DNA from 3 places in the Rhizobium sp. 768_B6_N1_8 genome. Region 3 is predicted to be linked to each of the others. Evidence: predicted binding sites of a transcription regulator. Region 3 holds the regulator's gene; each other region holds the start of a gene.

Region 1 (9,952 bases), 1.3 Mb from region 3:
GCAGCATCTGCCGCGCCTTCTCCGCCCGATATTCCATCAGCCAGCGATGCGGCGTGCGGCCCGTCGATTTCTTGAAGGCGCGGATGAAATAGCTGGTCGAAAGCCCGCATTGCGCCGCGACATCCGATATCGTCGCCTCCCGCGCCGTCAGCGATGCGAGGAACGCCGTCGCCATGTTGAGCTGGCGCCCTGAAAGTCCGCCGCTACGCTCTGCAGGCAGATTGACCTTGCCGTAACGCGTCACCAGGTGCGCCTGCAGCGCCAGGAGAATGTGATCGATGAAGAGCGCGCTCGCATATGCCGGCTGGCTGAGTGCCGGCAGCAGCGCCATGGCAAGCCCCTGCACAACAGGATCGAGCTGCCCCTGCCCGCAATCGAGCCCGTCAAACCCCGAGCGTCCTGCCTCGTAGCTGAAATCGGAAAGCCCCTGCCGGGATATATTGAAGCGCATATTATCGAAGGAGGAGCGATGATGGCAGCGCCATTCTTCCCCAAGATCGGTGATCGCCAGCGCGCCTGCCGGATGGCCGCCGTCATGGACGAGCTTGCCGCTGCGCCAGAGGCGATGATTGTCGAAAGGTTTCAACTGGGCGATGACGCTGAAAGCCTCCGCCTGGGGAATCGGCCCGCTTTCGTCATGGTCGACGCTATTGCTGCGCATGCGCACGATCGAGACCGCACCGGCTTGAAGCAATGAAATCTTTGGCCGAGACGCCAATTCAATCACCCCCGTTTTCGAATTGCCTCCCGCCATCACAATTACATGATTTCCCCTCAAAAACCACTGACGGAATCGAAACGGCAGCCTCCTTCCCGAGACTGCCGTCCGTCATACCGTTTCCCGAAAGATCAGGCGGCTTCCTGAAACGCCTTCTCAAGCGTGGCGATATCGAGCTTGACCATCTGCAGCATCGCCTCGGTCATCTTCTTGGCATTACCCTTGCGCGTACCGCTCATCATCTCGGTCAGCGCCTTGGGCACGATCTGCCAGGAAAGACCCCAGCGATCCCTGAGCCAGCCGCATTGTTCTGCCGTGCCCCCGTTGGCAAGGAAGCCATCCCAAATGCGGTCGACCTCCGCCTGATCTTCGCAGATGACCTGCACGGAGTAGGCATGGTTGAACGGTTCGAATGGTCCGGCCCGCATGGCGACGAAATTCTGGCCGCCGAGCGTAAACTGGACGATCTCGACGCTGCCCGGAGGGCCGCTCGGTGTCTCCGCCGGCACGGTGGTGATCTCGCCGATAGCGGAATTGGGCACCAGCGAGACATAGAATTCGACCGCCTCGCGAGCGCTTTCTGCAAACCAGAGATGTGAAATGACCTTGACCATGAAACGTCCTCCTTTGGTCTGTTGGTCTCCGTTCATGGCTAAGACGTGTGAGCCGTGCCCGTCCCGACAGCGAGTACGAGAATTTTATCGGCCTTCTTTTTCGGCCTCCCGTTTTTCGGTTTTCCGAAGCCTCAACACGGCCCTGCAGGTCAGGGCAATTTTCGACAAAAGAGGGTGAGAACAAACAATCGGAATTGGTTTTTGCCAAGTAGGTTCGCGGCAATACGCGGCCTCGCTCTTGCGGGGAAGCGATGCCGACCGACGCCCTCCATGGACGCATGTCGGCAACACGTTTCTTGCCTTTAAGGCCTCATGACCAGGGAGAACGACCAATGTCCAGATATCTTGAAGTCCTCACGCCGCAGAACAGCCAGCTGATCTTCATCGACCAGCAGCCGCAGATGGCCTTCGGTGTCCAGTCCATCGACCGCCAGACGCTGAAGAACAACGTCGTCGGCCTCGCCAAGGCTGCCAAAACCTTCAAGGTGCCGACCACCATCACCACGGTCGAGACCGAAGCCTTCTCGGGCCACACCTATCCGGAACTGCTCGCTGTCTTCCCCGAAAACACAATTCTCGAACGCTCCTCGATGAACTCCTGGGACGATCAGAACGTTCGCGACGCGCTAGCGAAGAACGCCGCCAACGGCCGCAAGAAGGTCGTCGTGTCAGGCCTCTGGACCGAAGTCTGCAACACCACCTTTGCACTCTCCTGCATGCACGACACCGATTACGAGATCTACATGGTCGCCGATGCCTCGGGCGGCACATCCGCCGATGCCCACAAATACGCCATGGACCGCATGGTCCAGGCTGGCTGCGTTCCCGTCACCTGGCAGCAGGTGCTGCTGGAATGGCAGCGCGACTGGGCCCGCCGCGAAACCTATGAGGCCGTCACCACCATCGTGAAGGAACATTCCGGCGCTTACGGCATGGGCGTCGATTACGCCTATACCCATGTCCACAAGGCACCCGAGCGCGTCACGCATGGCAAGCGCATTGGCCCGAACCCGGCCAAGTGAGTTCTCTCGAGGGAGCGGCTTCATCGCCGCTTCCCCGTTGCTGCATGCCGAAATAAATCGAGGCCTCAAATGAAAATCTATCTCCTCTCCCTCGGCGCCGGCCTTCTCGTTGGCATCGTCTACAGCCTCCTGAACGTTCGTTCGCCGGCTCCTCCTGTGATCGCGCTTGTCGGTCTGCTGGGCATCCTTGTCGGCGAACAGATCATTCCCTTCGCCAAGACGATTATCAACAAAGAGCCGGCCGCAGTCTCGTGGCTGCATCAGATCAAGCCACACATGTTCGGCCATTTGCCCAAGGGCACAAATCCCGCCGACATCAAGCCTTCCGACAAGGTCTGATACCTGCTCTCGCTCGAGGACGAAGATTATGGAAAACGCAACCGCCGACCTCATCCTGCATCACGGGCTGATCACCACGCTCGACCGCTCCAATCCGACCGCCAGCGCCGTTGCCGTCAAGGACGGCAGGTTCCTCGCCGTCGGCCACGATGCCGAGATCATGGCGCTCAAGGGGCCGGACACCAAGGTGGTCGATCTCAAGGGCAAACGTGTCCTTCCCGGCCTCATCGATAACCACACGCACGTCGTCAGGGGCGGTCTGAACTTCAACATGGAGCTGCGCTGGGATGGCGTGCGCTCGCTCGCAGACGCGATGAACATGCTGAAGCGCCAGGTGGCGATCACACCTGCACCGCAATGGGTGCGAATCGTCGGCGGTTTCACCGAGCATCAGTTCACCGAGAAGCGCCTGCCGACCATCGACGAGATCAACGCGGTTGCGCCCGACACCCCGGTCTTCATCCTGCATCTCTATGATCGTGCCCTGCTGAATGGCGCAGCCCTTCGCGCCGTCGGCTATACCAAGGACACGCCAAACCCGCCCGGTGGCGAGATCACCCGCGATGCCCAAGGCAACCCGACCGGCCTGCTGCTTGCCAAACCGAATGCCGGTATTCTCTATTCGACGCTCGCCAAGGGTCCGAAACTGCCCTTCGACTATCAGGTCAATTCCACCCGCCACTTCATGCGCGAGCTGAACCGCCTCGGCGTAACAGGCGTCATCGATGCCGGCGGCGGCTTCCAGAACTATCCAGATGACTATGCCGTCATCCAGAAGCTTGCCGATGACGGCCAGATGACCGTCCGCCTCGCCTATAATCTCTTCACCCAGAAGCCCAAGCAGGAGAAGGAAGACTTCCTGAACTGGACGGCTTCGGTGAAATACAAGCAGGGCACAGATTACTTCCGCCACAACGGCGCCGGCGAAATGCTGGTCTTTTCCGCTGCCGATTTCGAGGATTTCCGCCAGCCGCGCCCCGATATGCCGCCGGAAATGGAAGGCGAGCTGGAAGAGGTCGTGCGCGTACTCGCCGAAAACCGCTGGCCCTGGCGCCTGCACGCCACCTATGACGAGACGATCAGCCGCGCGCTCGACGTCTTCGAGAAAGTCAATCAGGATATCCCGCTCGAAGGCCTTAACTGGTTCTTCGACCATGCAGAGACGATTTCCGAACAGTCGATCGACCGTATCGCCGCACTCGGCGGCGGCATCGCCGTGCAGCACCGCATGGCCTATCAGGGCGAATATTTCGTCGAGCGCTACGGCGTGGGGGCTGCCGAGGCCACCCCACCCGTCGCCCGCATGCTGGAAAAAGGCGTCAAGGTTTCCGCCGGCACCGATGCCACCCGCGTTGCCTCCTATAATCCCTGGGTGTCGCTCTCCTGGATGATCACGGGCCGCACCGTCGGCGGCATGGCGATCTATCCGCGCCGGAACTGCCTGGACCGCGAAACGGCGCTGCGCATGTGGACCGAAAACGTCACCTGGTTCTCCAACGAGGAAGGCAAGAAGGGCCGCATCGAGAAAGGCCAGTTCGCCGATCTCATCGTGCCGGACAAGGATTTCTTTGCCTGCGCCGAAGAGGAAATATCCTTCCTTACGTCGGAGCTGACCATGGTCGGCGGCAAGATCGTCTATGGCGCGGGCCACTTCGCCGAGCTCGATGATAACCCGGTTCCGCCCGCCATGCCGGACTGGTCGCCGGTACGCGCCTTCGGTGGATATGCCGCCTGGGGTGAGCCTGAGGGCGCCGGCAAGAACTCGTTGCGCCGCCACCTGATTTCCGCCTGCGGCTGCGCCAATGATTGCAATGTCCACGGCCATGCCCACGCCAATGCCTGGGGTTCGAAGGCACCGGTCTCCGATCTCAAGAGCTTCTGGGGTGCGCTCGGCTGCGCCTGCTGGGCCGTCTGAGGATCGATGCCATGCATGCCCTTGAAATCCAATTTGCGTCCCTCGCCCGCCCTCTTTTCGGCGCCGCCTTCATGCGCTTCATCGCCTACCTCGGCCTCTGCGCCGCCTATCTGCAGGGCGGCCTCAACAAGCTCACGGACTTTCCGGCCGCGATCGGTGAGATGACGCATTTCGGTCTCTCGCCTGCCCCGCTCTTTGCGGTATTCGTCATCATCCTGGAGCTTGTCGCCTCACTCATGATTCTTACCGGCTTTTTCCGTTGGCTGGGCGCACTCGCCCTCGGTGGCTTCACACTGATGGCCACCTTCCTCGCCCTGCGTTTCTGGGAATTGCCTGATGGAATGGAACGCTTCATGGCCGCCAATTCCTTCTTCGAACATCTGGGCCTCGTCGGCGGTTTTCTGCTCGTCGCCTGGCTCGATCTCAGGGAAAAAGCATAGGGCAACCTGCACCTAAGCATCACTTCCGCTGACCATTGCAAAAATGCTTCCTGACCCTGTCAGCACCGCGGTGCAAACCATCCGCCCCCAGGGCGTAGATCCTGCCAACCTCAGCATAGGACAAGTTCAATGCCGACGATCACAACCAAAGACGGAACGACGATTTACTATCAGGATTGGGGCAACGGCCAGCCGATCCTCTTCTCCCACGGTTGGCCGCTCTCGGGCGACGCATGGGAAGTGCAGATGCTCTATTTCGCCCAGCAGGGCTACCGCGTCATCGCCCACGACCGCCGCGGCCACGGCAAGTCCTCGCAGCCGTGGAACGGCAACAATATGGACCAGTATGCCGATGACCTCGCCGAGCTCATCGAGAAGCTCGATCTGAAGAACCTCATCATGATCGGCCATTCCACCGGCGGCGGCGAAGTCGCCCATTATATCGGCCGCCATGGCACCAGCCGCGTCGCCAAGGTCGTGCTCGTCGGCGCCGTTCCGCCGCTGATGCTGAAGACGCCTGCCAATCCCGAAGGCTTGCCGATCGAAGTCTTCGACGGCATCCGCAAGGGCACGGCCGGCGACCGCTCGCAGTTCTACCGCGACCTCACCATGCCCTTCTACGGCTTCAACCGCGATGGCGCCACGGTCAATGAAGGCCTGCGCGAAACCTTCTGGCTGATGGGCATGGCCGGAGGCATCAAAGGCCACTACGATTGCATCCGCGAATTCTCCGAGGTCGATTACAGCGACGACCTGAAGAAGATCGACGTTCCGGCGCTCCTCATCCATGGCGATGCCGACCAGATCGTGCCGATCCAGGCTGCCGCCGAAAAGGGCATCAAGCTTCTGAAGAACGGCACGCTGAAGGTCTATCCGGGCGCCCCGCATGGCCTCGCCCAGACCGAAGCCGACAAGTTCAACGCCGACGTTCTCGCCTTCATCAAGGCGTAAACCGGGAGTAGCGGCCGGCCAGGCCGAAGGAGATCACGCAATGCTTCGTCTATCGTTAGCCCTTGTTGCCCTTCTCGGCCTAGCCGGTGCCCCGGCCTATGCCGCCTCGCCGCAATTCGGCGTCGGCGCGCAATATGATACGACCCATGTCTATGTCGCTCCTGGCGACGTGGACGCCTTCGCCAAAAGCTTCCTCGCCACTTTCGGCGGCACCAGCACCAAGCAGGTAACGGCAACCGTTACGCCGACGCCGAGCAGCACGACGTCGCAGCTTCTGCAGACGCCCGTCGGTACTATCTCGCTCTTCGGCTTCGAGACGCCGATCCCCTACCCCTTCGGCGCCGAACGATCAGGCTATCTCGTCACCGATCTCGACAAGGCCATAGCCGCGGCAAAGGCTGCCGGCGCCGACGTCATTGTCTCCGCCTTCCCGGATCCGATCGGCCGCGATGCCGTCATCCAGTGGCCGGGCGGTGTCAACATGCAGCTCTATTGGCACACGACCACGCCAAACTATCCGGCCTTCACGACCATCCCGGAAAACCGCGTCTACGTGTCCGTCGACCGCGTGGCCGCCTTCACCCATGCCTTTCTCGCCTTCTCGCATGGCAAGGTCGTCTCCGACGATGAGAAGGCGCCCGGCACCGAGATTGGCCTGCCGGACAAGGCCTTTCACCGCCTGCGCATCGAATCCGTCTTCGGCCGCATGACCGTGCTCGTCACCGATGGCCAGCTGCCTTTCCCCTATGGTCGCGAAATGACTGGCTACGAGACCGCCGATCTTGACGCGACGCTTCAAAAAGCCAAGGAGAGCGGCGCTGAAATTCTCGTCGAACCCTACCAGTCCGGCGATCGCCGCGCCGCCATGGTGGAATTCCCGGGCGGCTATATTGCCGAAATCCACGCCGTCGCGGCACACTAGGCAAACGAATTCATAGAGGAAAAAACAATGCGCCCAGCCCTGCCCGTGCTCCTGAGCCTGACCGGCGGCTATGTTGATACAGCCGGCTTCCTGGCGCTTGGCGGCCTCTTCCCCGCCCATGTCACCGGCAACTTCGTGACGCTTGGCGCAGCGCTCACTCACGGCACGTCTGGCATCATCGCCAAGTTGCTGGCGCTGCCGGTGTTCTGCCTGACGATCCTTCTGCTGCGCTACCTCACCCACAATGTGCCGCCAGGCGATGAGAAGGGCTTGCGCATCCTGCTCGTGATCAAGCTTCTCTTCCTGATTGCCGGCGGCGCCTGCGCCATCTGGCTTGCGCCCTTTACCAATCCGGATGGCCTGCCGCTGGTCGCGACCGGCATGCTGCTCGTCATCGCCATGGCGATCCAGAACGCCGCTCACCGCATCCATCTCGGCGCCTCACCGCCGAGCACGCTGATGACCGGCACGACGACGCAGATCATGATCGATCTCGGCGACCTCGCCCATGGCAGCCTCGGCGATCAGACAAAGACCGTGAAAGGGCGCCTGTCGCGCTTGACGGTCGCCGTTTTCGCCTTCGCCCTCGGCTGCGGCCTTGCCGCCTTGCTCTTTGCGACCATTGGCGTCTGGTGCTTGGCCCTGCCGCCGCTCTTTGCGCTGGTTTCGGTCTGCTTGGCTTTTGCCGGCCCGCAGGCCGCTTGAGAGCAGCCCTTAGCGGCCGATGCCGTTGCCGGCCGCCTTTGCCTCTGCCTCGGCAATACGTTGCCTCAGCGTGGCCTTGCGCGCCCGGATCTCAAGCGAAACGAGTTCGGAAATCGACCCATTGCGGCGCAGCAAGGCAATCGTGCTCAACACGGGAGCCACAATGGCAGCGACAAAGAATCCGAGGCCCTCGCCACTGTCCGGCAAACCATTCCCCGCGATCAGCGCAGCAACGATGATCAGCAGGATCAGATTGGCAAGAATGGCGATGACGTGCATATGGCTCTCCCAATGGTTGGCGCGAGACCATAGTTGAGCTCCAGGAGGACCACAACTCCTGGGCAGGCTTCCCGACCAGGCAAATAAACCGGCTGAGGATAGCGCAGCCGCTGGGAATGAAAGCAGAACATCTTTTCTGGTCTTTCCTTCCCGAATCACTACATTACGCGCCATGAGCAATAGTTTCGACGATATGCCCTTCTTCGACGAAGAACCGGGCGATGCGCCGCGCAAGCCGCAACAGCCCGCTGCTCCCGCAAGGGCGCCCGCTGCCGGCGGCGGCATTGCTGCCCGCGCCATGGCGGCCCGCGATGGCGGTCGCCCCGATTATCTCAGCGGTCTCAACCCGGAACAGCGCGAAGCCGTCGAGACACTCGAAGGCCCCGTCCTCGTGCTCGCGGGCGCAGGCACGGGCAAGACGCGCGTACTCACCACCCGCATTGCCCATATCCTTCAGACCGGCCGCGCCTTCCCCTCGCAGATCCTCGCCGTGACCTTCACCAACAAGGCCGCCCGCGAGATGAAGGAGCGTATCGCGCTTCTCGTCGGCGGCGCCGTCGAAGGCATGCCCTGGCTCGGCACTTTCCACTCGATCGGCGTCAAGCTCCTGCGCCGCCACGCCGAACTCGTCGGCCTGCGTTCCGATTTCACCATCCTCGATACCGACGATGTGATCCGCCTCATCAAGCAGATCATCCAGGCCGAAGGCCTTGATGACAAGCGCTGGCCGGCCAAGCAATTCGCCGGCATGATCGATACCTGGAAGAACAAAGGTCTCGGCCCCGCCGATATTCCGGAGGGAGACGCTCGCGCCTTCGCCAATGGCCGCGGCCGCGATCTCTACTTCGCCTATCAGAACCGCCTCTCGACGCTGAACGCCTGCGACTTCGGCGATCTCCTGATGCATCCGATCGCGATATTCCGCAAACAGCCGGACCTGCTCAAGGAATATCACCAGAAGTTCCGCTTCATCCTCGTAGACGAGTATCAGGACACCAACACCGCCCAATATATGTGGCTGCGGCTTCTCGCCCAGCGCCCCAAGGGCGAGCCGCAGAATGTCTGCTGCGTCGGCGACGACGACCAGTCGATCTATGGCTGGCGTGGTGCGGAAGTAGACAATATCCTGCGCTTCGAAAAGGATTTTCCAGGCGCCAAGGTCATCAAGCTTGAGCGCAATTACCGCTCGACGGCCCATATCCTCGGTGCTGCCGCCCATCTCATCACCCACAATGAAGGCCGCCTCGGCAAGACGCTTTTCACCGATCGCTCCGATCCTGACGACGTCAAGGTGCAGGTCCACGCTTCCTGGGATTCGGAGGAAGAGGCGCGTGCCATCGGCGAGGAGATCGAGCGCCTGCAGCGCGGCGATGCCGACGGAAAGAAGCATCTGCTGAACGACATGGCGATCCTCGTGCGCGCCTCCTTCCAGATGCGCGAATTCGAAGATCGGTTCGTGACACTCGGCCTGAACTACCGCGTCATCGGCGGCCCGCGCTTCTACGAGCGCCTCGAAATCCGCGATGCCATGGCCTATTTCCGTCTCGTCGCCCAGCCGGCCGACGATCTCGCCTTCGAGCGCATCATCAACACGCCGAAGCGCGGCCTCGGTGATACGACGGTGCGCGCACTCCACGATTATGCCCGCGCCCGCGACATCCCGATGCTCGCGGCCGCCGCCGATATGATCGAGACGGACGAACTTAAGCCCAAGGCCCGCAAGGCCCTCTTCGATGTGATTCAATCTTTCCGCCGCTGGCAGGAACTGCTTGAAAACACACCACATACCGAGCTTGCCGAGCAGATCCTCGAAGAGTCCGGCTATACCGATATGTGGAAGAACGACAAGAGCGCGGAAGCGCCGGGTCGCCTCGAAAACCTCAAGGAACTCATCCGCTCCATGGATAGCTTCGAATCCTTGCGGGGGTTCCTGGAGCACGTCTCGCTTGTCATGGATGCCGAGACGAACGAAAATCTCGATGCCGTCTCCATCATGACGCTGCATTCGGCCAAGGGCCTGGAGTTCGACACCGTCTTCCTGCCCGGC
Region 2 (9,952 bases), 2.8 Mb from region 3:
GCAGGTGAACTATTCTGCCGCCAAAGCCGGCGACCTCGGGTTTACCAAGGCGCTTGCCCAGGAAGGTGCGGTCAAGAACATTACCGTCAATGCCATCTGCCCCGGTTATATCGGGACGGAGATGGTGCTTGCGGTGCCGGAAAAGGTGCTGAATGAGAAGATCATTCCGCAAATCCCGGTCGGGCGCCTCGGCGAACCCGAGGAGATCGCGCGCTGCGTGACCTTCCTCGTTTCCGAGGATGCCGGTTTCATTACCGGTTCGACGTTGACGGCCAATGGCGGTCAGTTCTTCGTCTGAACCTATTTCTTCTGGCTGTGGGCGTAGTTGCTCGGGAAGCTGCCGGCACTGTCATAGGGGCCGGCAGATGCGCCATAGGCCGCGAGGGCAATGGTGATGAGGGCGGCGATTGCGATGATCTTGTTCATAGTCTTATCTCCCTGCAGACGGGCGCTCGTATAGTTGCCGTTACGCGGTTCGGTTCATTGATGGCGTCAGGCGTTGGGATGGCGCCGTCTATTGGCTTTGACGGGCACTTTCTGGACGGCGCGGTCCTGGCTGCGGAGGGCGGCGACTGCCGTCGTGAGGAAAGCCGAGGCGATCAGGACGGCGACGGCGGAATTCAGGAAAATCTGGGCCATGGTAGCGTTCCTTTTCTTTCACGGGCGACACAGGCTCTGCTCTTGTGATGTTGAAAGGAATATGCGCTTGGTCCCGGTGGCGCGGTAGATTTGACTTCAGCGACCGATCGTCAACGCGGCGTTGACGACAAAAGCGCGCAAGAAAAACGGGCGCCGAAGCGCCCGTTCAAAATTTCCGATGGGCCGATGCTGATTAGCGGCAACGCGCTTCGTAACGGCGGCCGTAACGGTCGCGATAGATGCAGTAGCCTTGACGTTCGACCGAATGGCCGATCAGTGCGCCTGTCAGACCGCCGGCGACTGCGCCGACTGCCGCGCCACCCCAGCTGTTGCTGACGGCGCCGCCGATGATGGCGCCCGTGCCCGCACCAATCGCCGTGCCCTGCTCCGTCGGGGTGCAGGAGGCGAGAGCGCCAATGAGAGCGCAGCTAAGAACAATCTTTTTCATGTCTAACTCCCCAGGTTACCGGCCTTTAAATTCGGCCCATCAGTACAAGAATGATAATGATGACGAGAACTAACCCCAAACCACCGGAAGGTCCATAGCCCCAGCCGCGGCTATAACCCCAATTCGGCAAGGCGCCGACCAATAACAGAATAAGGATAATAAGAAGTATCGTGCCAAGCATGGTTTTTGTCCTGCCTCATTCTCATTTCGACTGGACTAGAAACCCGCATCCGCGATTTTTGTTCCCGGCTAAACTCTCAGAATATCACGGCGGCGTTATCACCATTGCGACAGAAGCCGTATTTAGCCGGTTCCTTCGAAAGCAAGTCGGCGAAATGCTATCTAGTATTTTCCGGGTATGGTTAAAATTCTCTTTGAATACAATATGTTGCGGTGAACAAAGCAGGAAAATGAAGATGTCTCCGATTCGTCGGCGATTCGTTCCGGCTTTGATCAGCCATGACTTTCCTCAGCCTGTCGGCGCCAGCCTGCTTAAGGCTCCGTAAATTCGGCATGCAAAATATTAATGCGATCCGACCGCTCGGAACGGCTGCGGCAAACCCGGAACCCGTATGTTGGGATCGGTGGCGAAAGTGCCCACAAGATCTCGCCGTGAACGAAAGGGGAAAACCTCGAGATCGGCGATTCGTCTCCGATTCGTTCCGGCTTTGGTCGAAGCGTTAATTTCGGGCTTGACCTTTGCGCCTTTACGATGCGGAAAAAAGCGTTAATCGCGGTTGCCAGCATTTGTTCTCAGGCGAGTCTGCGGATTCAGCATCTAGTGTAAAAAAGCGATTCAAAATCAATACTTAGCCGTGAACAAAAGCTGAATCCGCCGGAGTCAGCGATTCGTCTCCGATTCGTTCTCAAGCTGTTCCGAATCTTAAATCAAGGACTTAGCGGGCTGTGACTTCCGTGCTCAATCCCAAGTCTATTTCAAATCTGCCCTTGCGTTTGAAGCTTCGGCTGTCCATGTGTTCTGTGCCTCATTCGCAGCTCCGACTTGACCCTGGGGCGTCACCGCCTCACTTGCATGGAATATGACCCTGACTTCGCAGCCGATGATACTGAGCGGGCGCGGCGTGACCGCGGTGCTCGGGCCGACCAATACCGGCAAGACCCATTATGCGATCGAACGCATGGTGGCGCATGGGACGGGTGTCATCGGCCTGCCGCTCCGCCTGCTGGCGCGCGAAGTCTACACGCGCGTGGTCGAAAAGGTCGGCGCCCACAACGTGGCGCTAGTGACCGGCGAAGAAAAGATCTCGCCGCCGAATGCGCGTTTCTCGGTCTGTACGGTCGAAGCGATGCCACGGGAAACCAAGGCAGCCTTCGTCGCCATCGATGAAGTGCAGCTCGCTGGAGATCTCGAGCGCGGCCATATCTTTACAGACCGCATCCTGCACCTGCGCGGGCGCGAGGAGACGCTTCTGCTAGGTGCTGCCACAATGCGGCCGATCCTGCAGCAGCTTCTGCCGGGGATTACGGTCACGGAGCGGCCGCGGCTTTCCCACCTTCTCTATGCCGGGCAGAAGAAGATCACCCGGCTGCCGCAGCGTTCGGCAATCGTCGCCTTCTCGGCGGACGAAGTTTATGCGATCGCGGAACTGATCCGGCGCCAGCGCGGCGGTGCGGCTGTCGTGCTCGGAGCGCTCAGCCCCCGCACCCGCAATGCGCAGGTCGCGCTCTATCAGGAGGGCGACGTCGAATATCTCGTCGCGACCGATGCGATCGGCATGGGTCTCAATCTCGATGTCGACCATGTGGCCTTCGCGCAGGACCGGAAGTTCGACGGGTATCAATTCCGCAACCTCAACCCCGGCGAACTCGGCCAGATCGCTGGCCGCGCCGGCCGTCATGTGCGTGACGGAACCTTTGGCGTAACCGGCCAGGTTTCACCCTTCGACGAGGAACTGGTGCAGCGCATCGAGGGCCATGAGTTCGACAATATCAAGGTTCTGCAGTGGCGTACCAAGGATCTCGATTTTTCCTCGATACAATCCCTGCGGGCAAGCCTTGAGACCGGCCCCCGCGTACCGGGTCTGACCCGGGCGCTGCCGGCCGTCGACCAGCAAGCGCTCGAACATTTGTCGCGCTATCCGGAAATTATTGATCTCGCTAGCACGCCGGCGCGGGTCGAAAAGCTCTGGGAGGCTTGCGCTCTGCCGGACTATCGGCGCATAACGCCTGCGCAACATGCCGATCTTATTTCTACCCTCTTTTCCGATCTAGTGCGCTATGGCACGGTGAACGAGCAGTTTCTAGCCGAACAGGTTCATCGTTCGGATCGGACGGATGGAGAAATTGACACGCTTTCGGCGCGAATCGCGCAGATAAGGACCTGGACCTATGTATCGAATCGGCCCGGCTGGCTTGCCGATCCGACACACTGGCAGGAAAAGACGCGGGAAATCGAAGATCGATTGTCCGATGCGTTACATGAAAGGTTGACGAAACGCTTTGTTGATCGCAGGACATCTGTGCTCATGAAGCGCCTGAGAGAGAATGCGATGCTGGAAGCTGAAATCAGTGTGAATGGCGATGTCTTTGTTGAAGGACATCATGTGGGGCAGTTGACCGGGTTCCGTTTCACGCCTGTTGGGGGAACGGACGGGCCGGATGCCAAGGCGGTTCAGGCTGCGTCGCAGAAGGCGCTTGCTCTCGAATTCGAAGCTCGTGCCGCACGCTTGCATGCCGCAGGCAATGCCGATCTGGCGATCGGATCGGATGGACTCGTCCGGTGGCTCGGCGATCCTGTCGGCCGCCTTTCGGGCAGCGATCATGTGATGCGTCCGCGTGTCATCCTGCTTGCCGACGAGCAGCTCACGGGCAATGCGCGCGACCATGTCGCCGCCCGTATCGAGCGCTTCGTCAATCATCATATCAGCACGGTGCTGAAGCCGCTCGACGACCTGTCGCGCGCCGAAGACCTGCAGGGCCTTGCCAAGGGGCTTGCCTTCCAGCTCGTCGAGAATCTCGGCGTGCTCTTCCGCCGCGACGTGACGGAAGAAGTGAAGTCTCTGGATCAGGATGCGCGCGCTTCCATGCGCCGATACGGCATTCGCTTCGGCGCTTATCATATCTTCGTGCCGGCGCTTCTGAAGCCGGCGCCGGCGGAGCTCATCACCCTGCTCTGGGCGCTGAAGAATGACGGTCTCGACAAGCCGGGCTACGGTGATCTCATTCCGGTGCTCGCCGCCGGCCGTACCTCTGTGGTCACCGATCCGAGCTTCGAGCGTATGTTCTACAAGCTCGCGGGCTTCCGTTTCCTCGGCAAGCGCGCCGTGCGCATCGACATCCTGGAGCGTCTTGCCGATCTCATCCGTCCGCTCCTGCAGTGGAAGCCGGGTCAAGGCACGCGTCCCGAAGGCGCCTATGACGGTCGCCGTTTCACGACGACGACGGCGATGCTATCCATTCTCGGCGCGACGCTCGAAGACATGGAAGAGATTCTCAAGGGTCTCGGCTACCGCGCCGATGCCGTGAAGGCCGAAGAGGCAGCCGCATTCCTCGCAACGCAGGATGCAGCATCCGTTCCGGCTTCAGCGGTGACTGAGGCCGCAGCAGAGGAAACGGCTGAAAAGGCCGACCACGATGACGCAGACGGCGCTTCGGAAGAAACGCCCGCTGTCGAAGCCGCACCTGTAGCTGAGGAAACGCCTGCAGTTGCCGAAGATTCGGCTGAGGCGGGCGAAGCTGCAGAGCCGAAGCCGGTTCTCCTGTGGCGCCTCGGTGGCCGCAACGAAAACCAGCGCCAAGCGCGCGGCCATGGCGACCGCCGCGGCGGACAGGGCCAAGGCCAGGGTCAGGACCGCGGTGAGCGCAACAATCGCCGTCAGGGCGGTGGCGAAGGTGGCGAGAGCCGGGACGGTAATCGCAACAACAACCGCAACCGGGATGGCGGCAATCGCGACGGTAACCGGGAAGGCGGCAATCGTGACGGCGGCAATCGTGATGGGGGCAGGCCTCAGCATGCGCGTAATGACCGCAACGAGCAGCGCGGCGACCGTCAGGACCGCAAGGATCGTGGCGATCGCAACGACCGCAACAACAATCGCGGCAATTCGCAGCCGCTGCGCTTCGAGGCCAAGCCGCCGCGCAAGGAGAAGCCGATCGATCCGGATTCGCCGTTTGCCAAGCTTGCAGCGCTCAAGGAGCAGATGAAGAAGTAGTCATGAGTGGAGAGACACAGCCAGGGAGCGGTTCGCGCCAGCGCATCGACAAATGGCTGTTCTTCGCACGCATGGTGAAATCGCGCTCGCTGGCGCAGAGCCATATCCAATCCGGTCACGTCAGCATCAATGGCGCACGCTGTGCACAGCCGAGCCAGATGGTCAAGGTGGGCGATCGCGTTGAGCTGAGGCTGGAGCGGCGGGATGTCATTCTCGTTGTCCGGCTGCCGGGCGAGCGGCGCGGACCCTATGAGGAGGCGAAGCTGCTCTATGAGGATCTGTCGCCGCCTCCGGATGTGGCAAAACGCCTCACGCCCTATGAGCAAGCTATTCGGGCCACCGGCTCCGGAAGACCGACGAAAAAGGAACGGCGCGCAATCGACAGGCTGATGTCGGATGAGGATTAGAAAACTCTTCCTGCCGTCAGCTTTTCGGAGATCGTTTGTCCTTGAAATCCTGCTGTAAAGCCGATACGTGACACACAACCTGCCGGGTAGCGTGCTTGCCTCCCAAGCCTGTCCACGCTTTCTCTCCGGCTTAGGGGACAGGCGCGACGTTCCAGGTTGCCCGGCCCCGCCCGCGTGGAAATCCTGGAGTTCTTCATGACCTATGTCGTGACCGACAATTGCATTCGCTGCAAATATACCGACTGTGTTGAAGTCTGCCCCGTCGACTGTTTCTACGAGGGCGAGAATTTCCTCGTCATCCATCCCGATGAGTGCATCGACTGCGGTGTTTGCGAGCCGGAATGTCCGGCCGAGGCGATTAAGCCCGATACCGAACCGGGTCTCGACAAGTGGCTGAAGATTAACGCTGAATATGCGAGCATCTGGCCGAATATCACGGTCAAGAAAGAGCCGATGGCCGAGGCCAAGGAGATGGACGGCGAGACCGGAAAATTCGAGAAATACTTCTCGGAAAAGCCCGGTAGCGGCGACTGAAAATTTCGACGTGCGGTGCCGATGAAACCGGGTTCAGCGGCAGGTTAAACGTTTCAAATTACGCGTGAGTCACATGGGGGCTATGTGTTGCCCACATGACTCACGTTAAGCAAATTATTGATTTCCTCATATTTTTGTGATACGTTCACCACACTGTTCCATTTGTGGCATGACGCATGCCCAAAACCATCACGAAAGTAAAACAAATCCGTACGCGGTTTCCGTGACATATCAATAACTTGAGCTGTCGGATCCCAAGATCGCGCGCAAGGATACCTTTTGCTTCTGTCTGGTGGAACCAGAGTGAAGTCACCCGACGGATTTAACCGTCTCATCCGGGCCTGACTGACCCGGCTCCGGCCGCCGCCGGTAGCGTAACAGGGAGTTTTTGATTAGAATGACCACCCAGCAGAAAAAACCTTCTACCGCACGTCACGGCTTCAAGACTGGTGAATCGATCGTGTACCCCGCACATGGCGTCGGTACCATCACGGCTATCGAAGAGCAAGAAGTCGCCGGCATGAAGCTTGAACTTTTCGTCATCGATTTCGAAAAGGACAAGATGCGGCTGAAGGTTCCGGTCGCGAAGGCCATGAGCATTGGCATGCGTAAGCTTTCCGAGACCGATTTCGTCGAGCGCGCCCTCAAGGTCGTGCAGGGCAAGGCTCGCGTCAAGCGCACCATGTGGTCCCGTCGCGCTCAGGAATATGATGCCAAGATCAATTCCGGCGACCTGATTTCCATCGCAGAGGTCGTTCGCGATCTTTATCGTGCCGAGAACCAGCCGGAACAGTCCTATTCCGAGCGTCAGCTCTATGAGGCTGCTCTTGACCGCATGGCTCGCGAAATCGCTGCCGTCAACAAAATGTCTGAAACCGAAGCAGTTCGCCTCGTCGAGACCAATCTCAACAAGGGTCCGAAGCGTGGCAAGGTAATCGAAGAAGACGACTCGCAGGACGAAGCCGCTTAATAGCGCATTGTTTTTGCTGATGAAAAAACCCGGCCTTGGTGCCGGGTTTTTTATTGGAACTTTTTCGCCGCTACGACGTTCATACACAGTAGTGCGGACATGACCGGAGCCTATAAAGCTCGGTTTGACTTCCGCCGAAGCTGTCAACGTTCGATGAGGAGAGGATCATGATTTCCAGAATTTGCCTTTCCGGTAATCTCAAGAAACAGATCCAATCCTGCCGTCTTGGCGGCACATGACGAGAGATAGGGCCTCCTCCTGAAAAGTCCAGGAGGAGGCCTTTATGCATTCAAGACCCTAGTTTGCTCCGGCGCAGCGATGTTCCGGAAACGGTGTTTGCTTGTTCATTTTTAGGCACGTGGCCCATTTAGGAGAGCGATATGAAGAACATGTCTGCAGATCGGCGCATGATCAAAATAGCAATGGCGGCTCCCTATCTTGCCCGTGAAGAAGAGCATAACCTGGCCATTCGTTGGAAAGATCATGAAGACCGCGGCGCCCGCAACCAGATCGCCATGGCGCATATGCGCCTCGTCATTTCCATGGCAGGCAAGTTCCGCAATTTCGGCCTGCCGATGAGCGATCTCGTACAGGAAGGTTATGTCGGGCTTCTGGAGGCCGCGGCCCGGTTCGAACCGGCGCGCGATGTGCGCTTTTCCACGTATGCAAGCTGGTGGATCCGCGCCTCGATCCAGGACTATATCCTGCGCAATTGGTCGATCGTGCGCGGCGGTACGAGTTCGGCGCAGAAGGCACTTTTCTTCAATCTGCGGCGCCTGCGCGCCAAGCTGGCCAAGGGCGATACGCAGCTGACACTGCAATCCATTCATCAGGAAATCGCGGCTGCCCTCGGTGTCAGCCTTGCTGACGTGCAGACCATGGATGCGCGCCTTTCCGGCAACGATGCCTCGTTGCAGGCGCCTTCCGTTTCGGGTGATGCCGACAGTGCAGAAAAGATGGATTTCCTCGTCAGCGACGAACCTCTGCCGGATGAGCAGGTCTCAAACATGATCGACGGCGAACGCCGTCGTGTCTGGCTTGCCTCTGCCCTCAAGCATCTCAACGAGCGTGAAATGAAGATCATCAGCGCGCGCCGGCTTGCCGAAGACGGGGCGACACTCGAAGAGCTCGGCGCTGACCTCGGCATTTCCAAAGAGCGCGTGCGCCAGATCGAAAGCCGGGCGATGGAAAAGCTTCGTACGGCGCTCGTCAGCGCCGATCCGCACATGGCAGCCTATGCCTGACAGGAATTACTCCCCAGCAGCACAGACTGGCCCGGCACAAGCCGGGCCTTCTTTTATTCGGAGATAATCTTCACGCGGTCGCCGGGAGAAACGGCAGCGCCCGTCGGCAGGGCGTTGATCAGTTTGAAGAGATCGAGCTTGCGATCGGTACCCATCATGCGGGAAGCGAGCGTGGTGATGTTCTCGCCAGGGCGGACTGTGACCACCCGCACGCGTAGCGGCTTCAGCGAAGCGGCTTCGTCCGGCGTCATACGGCGGAAGCTTGCGCGCAGAACGTCTGCCGTCGGCTCCAGCGACGGGCTGCCTTTCGGCACCGCCGTCAGAAAGCGGAAGATCTGATTGTTGTTTCTGATGACCGTGACATCGAAGTCCCAACGGTCGGCAGTGGCGCGCGCGGTCGCAGCCTCCATGCCATTGACGTTGATCGGCTGGATGGTCGACGGATCGAGGCCGGTAACCCAGCCGCTGGAAATGTAATTCGTCAGGCTCTGGTTCTGGTTGTCGGCCACGCCGTCAAAGCGGATGGCGATATCGTTCGGGCCGGTTGCCATGACGGCCTCGACCTTGTTGTCGATGCTGAAGTCAGGCGGCACGTCGAAGCGGATGCCGAGGCCGCCGTGCAGGAAGGTCTGGCCGCGCACATAGCCCTCTTCCGGACTGTCGCCGTAGAGAAGGCCGTCGATGCCATCGAGATAGTAGTCACGGCCTTTATCGCCGACGGAGCCTTCCTGGCCAAAGGCGCGAGCGTGGGTGCGGGCAAGCTCGATGCGCTGGGCGGAATTCGGATGGCTCGACAGGAAGTCCAGGCTCTGGTCTGCCTCGGGATCGACCGACATGAAGCGGCTGTAAGCGGCCATGGAGTCGAGGAAACGGGCTGCGGCATAAGGATCATAGCCGGCTTCACCGAGCATGCGTACGCCGATGACGTCGGCCTGCAGTTCCTGCTGACGAGAGAAGGCGGCAAGACGCAGCTTGCCGCGGGCAAGCGCCTGTTTGCCGGCTATATCGCTCGACAGCACTTCGGCGACGACACGGCTGGCAATGACTTCCGCCTCTTCACGCTTCTGCCGCTCGATGCCATGGTTTGCGGTGACGTGGCCCATCTCGTGTGACAGCACGGCCGCGACTTCCGAGGCATCGTTGGCGAGCGCCAACAGGCCGCGGGTGACATAGAGATAACCGCCCGGCAGCGCGAAGGCGTTGATAGCGGGCGAGTTCAGGATGGTGATGCGGTAGGACTGGCTCGGATTCTCCGAGACGGCCGTCAGTGCGCCGGCGATACGCGCGACGAGGCGCTCGGTCCTGGCGTCCTTATACTCGCCGCCATAACTCGCAACGATGCGCGGATGCTCGCGGGCGCCCATGGCGGCGCGAGGGTCGTTCTTCTGCACTTCGTCGACGATTTGCGGATTAGACGAAGGGCCGACGGTCGGCTGATAGGATTGTTGGATCAACGACTCGCAGCCGTTCAGCGCGACGGCGCAGGCCAACAGCAGCAGGAAACGGCGCGCCCAACGGCGCGGCGCAAAAAAGGCATC
Region 3 (9,952 bases):
CCGCAATGGACCGATACGCTTCATGCTGCCGACTGTGCCGCACAAGGAAGCGTTTGTGCGCGAAATGACGGCGGGATGGAAGATAAAGCCGGAAATCGTTGTGGGTGCCAAAGCGAAATGGAAGGCCTTCGCCGAAGCCGATGCGGCCATGGCAGCGTCCGGCACGGTGATCCTGGAACTGGCGCTGGCTGATGTACCCGTCGTTTCCGCTTACAAGGTCGACTGGATCATGCGCATGCTGACGTCAGACATCAAGACCTGGAGCGGCGCACTGCCCAATCTGATCGCCGACTACGCGGTCGTGCCGGAATATCTGAACGATATCGTTCGCGGCGCAAGCCTCGCGCGCTGGATGGAGAGGCTGTCAGCCGACACCTACCAGCTCAAGGCGATGAAGGAAGGCTACGAGCTCATCTGGCAGCGCATGCAGACAGAAAAGCCGCCTGGAGAGCATGCAGCACAGATATTGCTCGATGTTCTAACCAACAAAAAACCCGGCCATTCCTGACCGGGTTTTCTTTTTGCTTCGAAGTCAGCGCTCAGCGCTTGGAAACCGGTACGTAGTCGCGCTTAGGTTCGCCGATATAGAGCTGGCGCGGACGGCCGATGCGCTGTTCCGGATCCTCGATCATTTCGTTCCACTGTGCGATCCAGCCGACGGTACGAGCCAGAGCGAAGAGCACGGTGAACATGGTCGTGGGGAAGCCCAGGGCCTTCAGCGTGATGCCGGAGTAGAAGTCGATGTTCGGGTAGAGCTTCTTCTCTATGAAGTATGAGTCGGTCAGAGCGATGCGCTCCAGCTCCATCGCGACTTCGAGAAGCGGATCGTCCTTGATGCCGAGTTCGCCGAGAACTTCATGCGTGGTCTTCTGCATGATCTTGGCGCGCGGATCGTAGTTCTTGTAGACGCGGTGACCAAAGCCCATCAGGCGGAACGGATCGTTCTTGTCTTTGGCGCGGGCGATATATTCCGGAATGCGATCGACAGTGCCGATTTCCGTCAGCATGTTGAGGGCTGCTTCGTTGGCGCCGCCGTGAGCGGGCCCCCAGAGGCAGGCGATGCCGGCGGCGATGCAGGCGAACGGGTTCGCACCCGAGGAGCCTGCGAGACGGACCGTCGAGGTCGAGGCATTCTGCTCGTGATCGGCATGGAGGATGAAGATACGGTCCATGGCGCGTGCGAGCACCGGATTGACGACATATTCCTCGCAGGGAACGGCAAAGCACATGCGCAGGAAGTTGGACGCGTAATCCAGATCATTCTTCGGGTAAACGAAGGGCTGGCCGATATGGTACTTATAGGCCATCGCTGCGAGCGTCGGCATCTTGGCGATCATGCGCAGGCTGGCGACCATGCGCTGGTGCGGATCGGTGATATCGGTGGAGTCGTGATAGAAGGCCGAAAGCGCGCCGACGCAGCCGCACATGACGGCCATCGGATGGGCGTCGCGACGGAAGCCGGTGAAGAAGCGGCTCATCTGTTCATGCACCATGGTGTGGTGCGTGACGCGATAGTCGAAGTCCTTCTTCTGGGCGGCGGTCGGCAATTCGCCGTAGAGCAGCAGGTAGCAGGCTTCCAGGAAGTCGCCATGCTCGGCAAGCTGCTCGATCGGGTAGCCGCGATGCAGCAGAACGCCTTCGTCGCCGTCGATATAGGTGATCTTCGATTCACAGGATGCAGTCGACGTAAACCCGGGATCGTAGGTGAAGGAAGCCGTGTTCTTGTAGAGGGCACCGATGTCGATGACGTCGGGTCCAACCGTGCCTTTTCGCACGGCGAGATCGACTGATTTGTCACCGATTTTGATTGTAGCGCTTTGATCCGTCATGCTGATCCTCCGGGGTGGCGGTGGCGCCGCAAAAGCGCCATAAGGGTTAAGCGTCCTAAGCGATAGCTATATGATCGCGAAGCTAATGCCAAGTTACCGTGATGCCATTTTGTGCATCGCGGCATCATCTTTTAGGCAGTGCAGCGATGAGCTAAATGCATATCAGAACACCATGATTTGACTGGATTTTTTGCTCCCGCGAATTTTCCTCTTATTTCAATCGATTATTGTTTGCTCGTTTTGATTTCAGGTTGCATTCTGCCGGTATCCGGGGGCGGGTCCAGGCGATCATGGCGGGGATAGAGACAAGAGAACGACAAGAGCAATCCATTGATGAAAAGATGGATTTTGCTGGCATTGCCCCGCGCGCCATTGTGACGCAATCGGCTCGGACCCAGGTTGCGATCCCATTTCGATGGCGATTGGTGACTGTTGCGAAACGATACGTCGGGTCGTCGATGCGTATGGCCACCGAAGAGGCAGGCCACGGTCGCCTCATCCTCTTCTCTCCGGTCTTCCTTGGTGCAGGTGCCGCGACCTGGTTTCTGGCGGCCTCGGACTTTCCGGCCGTGTCGCTCGGTCTCTGCCTGCTTGTTCTCCTTATTGCCGTTGCGCTCTGCGGTTATGCCCGGACGAAACTGCAGGCGACGCTGCTTGCTCTACTTCTTTTTGCCGGTGGAATGCTCTCCGCGCAGATCGAAACATGGCGGGCAAAGACCCTGATCCTCGATTCAGCCGTAACGACAACGGTGACCGGCCGGATCGAACGCCGAGAAGGCGATGGCCAAGGGCGCTGGCGTTATATTCTTGACGTCACCGGTACGGATGCTCCTGAGATCAAGCGTCCGCCCGAACGCATCTCCGTGCTGGTCCGCGGAGCCGCCCAGCCGTTCGAACTCGGCGACGTCATCGAGGGCAGGGCACGTCTCACGCCTCCGGCGGGGCCGGCGCTCTCCCACCTCAATGATTTTGCCTTCAGCGCCTATTTTGACGGCATCGGTGCCAACGGCTTCTTCTATGGAGTACCCAAGAGGGTTGCGGAACAGCCGGAGCGATCGAACTCGGTCGGTGAGGCAATTCTGGAGTCGCTCTACCGCCTGAGAAGCGGCATCGGCGATCGGATTCGCTCCACACTACCCGGCGACACCGGGGCTTTTGCCGCCTCCCTCGTCACGGACGAGAGACGGGCGATCTCGGATGAAACGACGGAGGCGCTGCGGCAGTCCGGCCTTGCGCATATCATCGCGATCTCCGGCCTCAACATGGCGCTTTCCGCTGGCATCTTCTTTGTCGGGCTGCGCGTCATTCTCAGTCTTTTTCCCGGCATTGCCCAGGCGTGGCCAACCAAGAAGATCGCGGCGGCCGGTGCGCTTGCTGCGGTGACGGCCTACTATCTGATCTCGGGTTTTGCCGTCTCCGCCGAACGCGCCTTCATCATGATGGCGATTATGCTGGTTGCGGTCTTCTTCGACCGGCCGTCGATCAGTCTCAGAAACGTGGCGCTATCCGCTCTCGTGATCCTCGCGGTCTCGCCATCGGAGGGGCTAGGGCCGAGTTTCCAGATGTCCTTTGCCGCAACGCTTGCACTGGTCGCCGGCTACGACCTCTGGAAGGGGCGGCCGATGCGGGAGAATGCCTTTGCCAAGCTGCCGATCATGAAGCCCTTCTTCATGGTTGGTGGCTTCTTCGGTGGCGTTTTCCTGACGTCGCTGATCGGTGGTTTCTCGACGGCGCTGTTTTCGATCGAGCATTTCCACCGGCTGACTGCCTATGGCCTGCCGGCAAATCTCGCGGCCATGCCGGTCATCACCTTCATCGTCATGCCGGCCGGGATGCTGGCAATGCTGCTGATGCCGTTTGGTCTGGACGGCTGGCTATGGCCGGTGGCAGGCTTCGGGCTTGATCTGGTGATCACCATCGCAAAGGCAGTAGCGGGGTGGGGCGGCAACATAGATGTAGGCCGCTTGCCCGGCTGGTATTTCCCGACCGCCGTTTTCGGATTTCTGCTGCTGACCCTGCTCAGAACCCGGCTGCGGCACATGGGAACGGCAATTGTCGCGGTCTCGACGCTCGCTGTTGTCCTTCTTCCATCGGAGGCGATGCCCGATATCGCTATCTCCGAAGATGGCAGCCTGGTCGCTATAGTCGATGGAGAGGCGATGGCTTCGAACCGTGAAAAGCCGCCCGCCTTCATCTTCGAACAATGGCAGAGGGCCCTTGCCGTCGAAGAGCATCAGAAGCCAGTTATGCTTCAAGCTGCCAAGGCGCCCACTGCGCCTGATGGTCAAAGACTGCAACTGTCACCCGACCAACAGAATGAAGCCAGAGAGGCAATGAGACAGGCAGTCGCCATTAGCCCGCCGTCACGCTTCTCCTGCCTGAAGGGCGCCTGGTGCACCACTTTGCTCGTCAATGGAAAGAAACTGACCGTCATCGACAATGCTGCCTATCTCGGACCAGCCTGCGATACGGCTGATATTGTGGTGACCCCTGTCCGATTGCGCTTCGACCGCTGTCGTTCCGGCGCGCTGCTCTTTACCGGCGAGACGCTGCGCAAGACAGGTTCTGTCGAACTTCGATTCACCGATAAGGGAATTGAGGTCGCAACCGCATTCGACACATTGGGGCGACCCTGGATGCGCCACCGCGCCTATGATTGGCGCAGTAACACATTCGCAGACGCCAATCTGTCACCGGTCAGTGATAGCGGCGAATGAGGCCGACGAGCTTGCCCTGGACCTTGACGCGATCCGGCGGAAAGATGCGGGTCTCGTAAGCAGGGTTTGCTGCCTCGAGCGCAATCGATGCGCCCTTGCGGCGGAAACGCTTGAGCGTTGCTTCCTCGTCATCGACGAGCGCGACGACGATATCACCCGGATTGGCTGTGCTGCCATTGCGGATGATGACCGTGTCGCCATCGAAGATGCCGGCTTCGATCATCGAGTCGCCGCGAACTTCCAGCGCATAATGTTCACCGGAGCCAAGCATATCGGCGGGAACGGTGATGTCATGCGTATTGTTCTGGATTGCCGAGATCGGAACACCGGCGGCGATGCGGCCCATGACGGGAACGGAGACCGCATTGCCGTTATCGGCAGCGGGTGCTGGCTTCGCCGAGGCAGGAGGCGCCACGGGCTGGGGCTTGCCGAGGCTGCCCTCGATGACGCTCGGTGAAAAGCCGCGCCGAGGCTGCAGGCTCGGGCTGTAGGCTTCCGGCAGTTTGATGACTTCGAGCGCGCGCGCCCGGTTCGGAAGCCGGCGAATGAAGCCGCGTTCTTCGAGCGCCGTGATCAGCCGGTGAATACCGGATTTCGAGGCCAGATCCAGTGCGTCCTTCATCTCGTCGAAAGACGGTGGAACGCCTGACTCCTTCATCCTTTCATGAATGAAAAGAAGGAGTTCCTGTTGTTTGCGCGTGAGCATGGCGTCTCCCCAGTCTTGAAACAAATCCAGAACGGACACTATATGTTCCATATGTGTTCCGCAAGTAGCTAAATTTTCGTAAAACTTCTGTTCAATCTGTCGAGAATTTGATTTTTATCGCCCTTAGGCCTGTCTGGCCTTGTTTCACGAGACCTGCTGAAGCACATCTCCTTGTCACTGCTGGGAGAAGAACCGATGAGCCAAGACACGCTTCCGATCGATCATCTCGTTTTGCCGGTTACCGATATCGACCTTGCCCGCGAAAGGCTGGGCAAGCTGGGCTTTACCGTCGCGCCCGATGCCCGCCATCCCTTCGGCACGGAGAATGCCTGTGTTTTCTTTGCCGACAAAACCTATATCGAGCCGCTCGGTGTCGCGAGCGTCGAGGAGAGCGAGGTGACGGCACGTGAGGGCAATGTCTTCACGGCTCGCGATCAGGCTTTCCGCTTCCGCTGCGGCAGCGAGGGACTGTCCGCCATCGCCTTCGCCACCGCGGATGCAAAGCACGAACATGCTCGATTCGTGGAGGGCAGCATCAGTGCCGGTTCTGTGCTGCAGTTCGAACGCCCTGTGAAAATGCCGGATGGCACTGAGAGCATTGCCGGCTTCCGGCTCGCCTTCGCTGCCGACCTCCGGGCACCGGATTTCTTTCTCTTCGCTGTCGAGCGCATCAACCCGCTTCCTGCCGACCGCAACGTGCTGGAGACCCACGCCAATGGCGTGACAGGCATTGCCGAGATCGCTCTCGCAGCCCCCGAGCCGACAGCCTTCGGCGACTTCGTTCGCTCGGCGGCAAAAGCCGCTTCTGCTGGCGATACGAGTTTCGGGCTGGAGGTGCTTACCGGAAACGCAAAGATCAGCCTGATGACCCCGCAGGGGCTGGAGGCCTATTTCGATCTGGCGACGCCGGATATCGATCGCGGCCTGGGCGGCCGGGCAATCCTCTTTGCGGTTGGCGATCTGGCCGTGACAGAAGCGCATTTGGCTGCTAACGGGGTGACCTACACACGCAAGGGCAACCGTATTCTGGTGAAGCCCGCGCCCGGCCAGGGCGTGCTCTTCGCTTTCGAGGAAACATCATGAGCTCTACTACCAACTCCGTGGTGACGGTCGGCGAAGGCGCCGGCAAGGTCACTTTCTCCAATGCCGGGCGCCTGTCGCTGATTGCCGGCGCTTGCGAAATGGAAAGCCGCGACCATGCGTTCATGGTTGCCGGCACGTTGAAGGAACTGTGCGCCAAGCTCGGTATCGGGCTCGTCTATAAGACGTCTTTCGACAAGGCGAACCGCTCTTCCTTGTCGAGCAAACGCGGCGTCGGCCTTGAAAAGGGCCTGGAGGTTTTTGCCGATCTCAAGAAGGAACTCGGCATTCCGGTTCTGACCGACATCCACACTGAAGAACAATGCGCCGAAGTGGGCAAGGTCGTCGACATCCTGCAGATACCGGCCTTCCTGTCTCGTCAGACGGATCTCCTGGTGGCTGCGGCAAAGACCGGCCGCGTTATCAACGTCAAGAAGGGCCAGTTCCTGGCGCCTTGGGATATGAAGAACGTGCTCGGCAAGCTGAACCAGAGCGGCAATCCGAACATCTTGCTGTGCGAGCGCGGCGCTTCCTTTGGTTACAATACGCTGGTCTCCGACATGCGTTCCCTGCCGATCATGGCAGCAACCGGCGCCCCCGTTATTTTCGACGCCACGCATTCAGTCCAGCAGCCTGGCGGGCAGGGGGAAACCTCCGGCGGAGAGCGGCAGTTCGTGGAAACGCTGGCGCGTGCAGCCGTTGCCGTCGGCGTTGCCGGCATCTTTATCGAAACCCATCAGGATCCGGATAACGCGCCCTGCGACGGGCCGAACATGGTCTATCTCAAGGACATGCCGCGGCTTCTCGAGAAGCTTCTCGCCTTCGACGCGATCGCCAAGGCCGCCTGAACGGCAGGCAGCATCAGGCTGCCGCGCGGGACGGGCGCCTTTCCTCCAGTGCGAAGCGGGAGAGCATGCGCCCGAGATGGGACGCCTCGTTGCCGAGCTCCTGGCAGGCGGCGTTTGTCTCCTCGGCCATCGCCGCATTCTGCTGTGTCACCTGATCCATACGGTTGACGGCAGCGTTGACCTCGACGAGCGCGACCGACTGTTCTGAAGACGAGCGCACGATCGCTTCGGTCAGCGCCGTCACCTGCAGCACCTGGCGGTCGATATCGCCGAGTGCCTCGCCGGTGCGGTTGACAAGTGCCACGCCCGCGGAGACCTGCCGCGACGACGTCTCGACGAGAAGCTTGATCTCCTTGGCGAGATTGGCGGAGCGGCCGGCAAGCTCGCGGACTTCCTGAGCTACGACGGCAAAGCCTTTCCCTGCGTCTCCGGCGCGTGCTGCCTCGACGCCCGCGTTGAGCGCCAAAAGATTGGTCTGAAAGGCGATCTCATCGATGGCGTTGATAATATCGCCGATCCTGACCGCTGATTCCTCGATCTTCTCCATGGCGGTAACCGCTTCGCGAACGATCTCGGCGGAATGCGCGGCACTCTCCTTCGTGGCCAACATCATCGCATTGGCTTCCTGGGCCCGCTCCGAGGAGTTTTTCACCGTAACCGTGATCTGATCCAGCGCCGAAGCCGCCTGTTCGAGTGAGGCAGCCTGACTCTCGGTACGCTGTGCCAGATCAGTGGTGCTGAGTGCGATTTCGCGCGAACTGTCGCCGACCGTATTCGTGGCGGCATAGATGTCCTTCATGGCATCGGAAAGAATGATGATGCTGGTATTGAAGGTCTCGCGAAGCTTCTCATAAGTGTTGGCGAACTGCTCGTCGAGACGCACGGTCAGGTCGCCGCGTGAAAGACGCTCCAGGCCGGCGCTCAGGCTTTCGATGACGCGCTGGCGCGTGGCATTCTCCACGCTCTTCGATGCGTCGAGTTCTGCATCGCGGCGCATCTGTGCCTGCCGTTCCTCGTCCTGGTGCGCGCGGATGGCGTTCCGTTCTTCCGCCGATTCGCGAAAGACCGTGACTGCGCGCGCCATTTCTCCGATTTCGTCGGATCGTCTGACATAGGGAACTTCGCGGGAATAGTCGCCGCTCGCGAGGACCGCCATGTAGTCGCGCATCGCCGATAGCGGCACGATCGCGCGCCTGCGGAACATGTAGAGCCCGGCAACGATGAGCACGAAGGAAAGCGCGGCGGCGGACAGCGTAACGGCGGAGAGCAGTTCCGTCTGTTCGGCAGCCTGCTTTTCGGCATCCGCCTGGAAGGCGTTCGCCATCGCCACGAGTTCGTTCACGGCCTTTTCGTGAACATGAAAATTCGTCGCAAGCTTGAGGAGCGCCGGTTCGACGGCGGCCTTGTCGCCCTTGAGTATTGCAGGCACCGCCTCCTCATCCATGACTTGCCAGAAGGCGTCGCCCCTGACGAGAACGTCATCGAGAAGCTTGCGCTTGAGATCGGCGCTGAGCGGCGTTTCTGACCAATATTTGCGGCGGTCTTCATAAGCCGGCTTCAGAACCGTTCGGATGCGTTCGATATTGGCCGTTGCCGAGGCCGGCTGCTCGACGGCTTCGAGCGCGAGCATGTAGGGTTCGATGACATAGAGCGGCGGCGGGAGAATATCGGCGACGAGATCCTTGCCATAGATGATCTGCTTATACATCAGTCCGTTCACGCGAAGCATGTTGAACGCGTAATTCTGCAAGCCGATGGAGGTCACCAGTCCGAGGATGACAACGGCACCGAAAATGGCAAGGCTGCGTGCAATATTGAGTTTCATCTGTGCCTCATATGAAATGCCGCCAAGAGAGTCGATAAAATCCCGTACTGGTTGTTTTTGGAGGGGGCCGCAGCTGTTCATTCCAGCCGTTCCGTATTTGCCTGAGTGGCCGAAACGACCGACTTTTGAGGGCCTCTCCCAAGCTTTCAAAATTAAACCGGGATGGTTACCGAAGGCTGAAATCAAAGGGCGAGAAGCCGTCCAAAATTGGGGCTGTTGCAGGAATTTTCAGCCGTGGGTTGCTGCCAACGATGGTGGCTTGCCAACATTCCGCCCGGATAAACAGTTTATCGTCTTTCGATGGATGGGATATGCTGGCCGGCGACTGCCGTTCCCTTCAAAACCCTGACATGATTGTGCTATAGGCCACGTCTGATGCGCTGCCCGAACGTGCAAAATTGCGGCATTGTAATTTGCGCACCTTCGATTAAGACGGTTTCAAACGATTTATCCACCCACCGAGCAGGAAAAAACCATGACTGCAATTACCGATATCATCGCCCGCGAGATTCTTGATAGCCGTGGTAACCCCACCGTCGAAGTCGATGTCTATCTCGAAGACGGCAGCATGGGCCGTGCGGCTGTTCCCTCGGGTGCCTCGACCGGCGCGCATGAAGCCGTCGAACTACGTGACGGCGGCAAGCGCTACCTGGGCAAGGGTGTCGAAAAGGCCGTCGAAGCCGCCAACACCGAGATCTTCGACGCCATCGGCGGCATCGACGCTGAAAACCAGATCCAGATCGACAAGATCATGATCGAGCTCGACGGTACGCCGAACAAGTCGCGCCTTGGGGCCAACGCCATCCTCGGCGTTTCGCTCGCTGTTGCCAAGGCCGCCGCGGAGGCTTCCGGCCTGCCGCTCTACCGTTATGTTGGTGGCGCTTCGGCCAGCCTGCTACCGGTTCCTATGATGAACATCATCAACGGTGGCGCACATGCCGACAACC

The links. Region 3 encodes LexA, which represses DNA repair genes until DNA is damaged. Its sites were predicted from a motif close to TGTTCNNNNTGTGTTCNG; they were not measured.
Region 1: AB8B33_RS14465 (ATP-dependent helicase) is a predicted target of LexA. The motif match lies at 8,018-8,035, and genes of this name have one in related genera.
Region 2: AB8B33_RS21755 (helicase-related protein) is a predicted target of LexA. The motif match lies at 1,949-1,966, and genes of this name have one in related genera.

Annotation. Positions count from the first base shown of each region.
Region 1 is NZ_JBPWPV010000001.1:2,797,143-2,807,094, forward strand. Features, by position in the region: gene AB8B33_RS14415 (helix-turn-helix domain-containing protein) at 1-661, opposite strand, end outside; gene AB8B33_RS14420 (VOC family protein) at 850-1,332, opposite strand; gene AB8B33_RS14425 (hydrolase) at 1,665-2,354, shown strand; gene AB8B33_RS14430 (XapX domain-containing protein) at 2,424-2,693, shown strand; gene AB8B33_RS14435 (amidohydrolase) at 2,722-4,608, shown strand; gene AB8B33_RS14440 (DoxX family protein) at 4,620-5,048, shown strand; gene AB8B33_RS14445 (alpha/beta fold hydrolase) at 5,178-5,999, shown strand; gene AB8B33_RS14450 (glyoxalase) at 6,040-6,921, shown strand; gene AB8B33_RS14455 (YoaK family protein) at 6,949-7,626, shown strand; gene AB8B33_RS14460 (hypothetical protein) at 7,636-7,905, opposite strand; gene AB8B33_RS14465 (ATP-dependent helicase) at 8,078-9,952, shown strand, end outside.
Region 2 is NZ_JBPWPV010000001.1:4,270,705-4,280,656, reverse strand. Features, by position in the region: gene AB8B33_RS21780 (beta-ketoacyl-ACP reductase) at 1-298, shown strand, start outside; gene AB8B33_RS21775 (hypothetical protein) at 301-426, opposite strand; gene AB8B33_RS21770 (hypothetical protein) at 493-639, opposite strand; gene AB8B33_RS21765 (YMGG-like glycine zipper-containing protein) at 833-1,087, opposite strand; gene AB8B33_RS21760 (DUF3309 family protein) at 1,113-1,268, opposite strand; gene AB8B33_RS21755 (helicase-related protein) at 2,128-5,259, shown strand; gene AB8B33_RS21750 (RNA-binding S4 domain-containing protein) at 5,262-5,666, shown strand; gene fdxA (ferredoxin FdxA) at 5,862-6,200, shown strand; gene AB8B33_RS21740 (CarD family transcriptional regulator) at 6,598-7,170, shown strand; gene AB8B33_RS21735 (RNA polymerase factor sigma-32) at 7,551-8,414, shown strand; gene AB8B33_RS21730 (M48 family metalloprotease) at 8,468-9,952, opposite strand, start outside.
Region 3 is NZ_JBPWPV010000001.1:1,502,350-1,512,301, forward strand. Features, by position in the region: gene lpxB (lipid-A-disaccharide synthase) at 1-508, shown strand, start outside; gene gltA (citrate synthase) at 540-1,829, opposite strand; gene AB8B33_RS07735 (ComEC/Rec2 family competence protein) at 2,171-4,546, shown strand; gene lexA (transcriptional repressor LexA) at 4,527-5,252, opposite strand; gene AB8B33_RS07745 (VOC family protein) at 5,448-6,335, shown strand; gene kdsA (3-deoxy-8-phosphooctulonate synthase) at 6,332-7,180, shown strand; gene AB8B33_RS07755 (methyl-accepting chemotaxis protein) at 7,194-9,005, opposite strand; gene eno (phosphopyruvate hydratase) at 9,481-9,952, shown strand, end outside.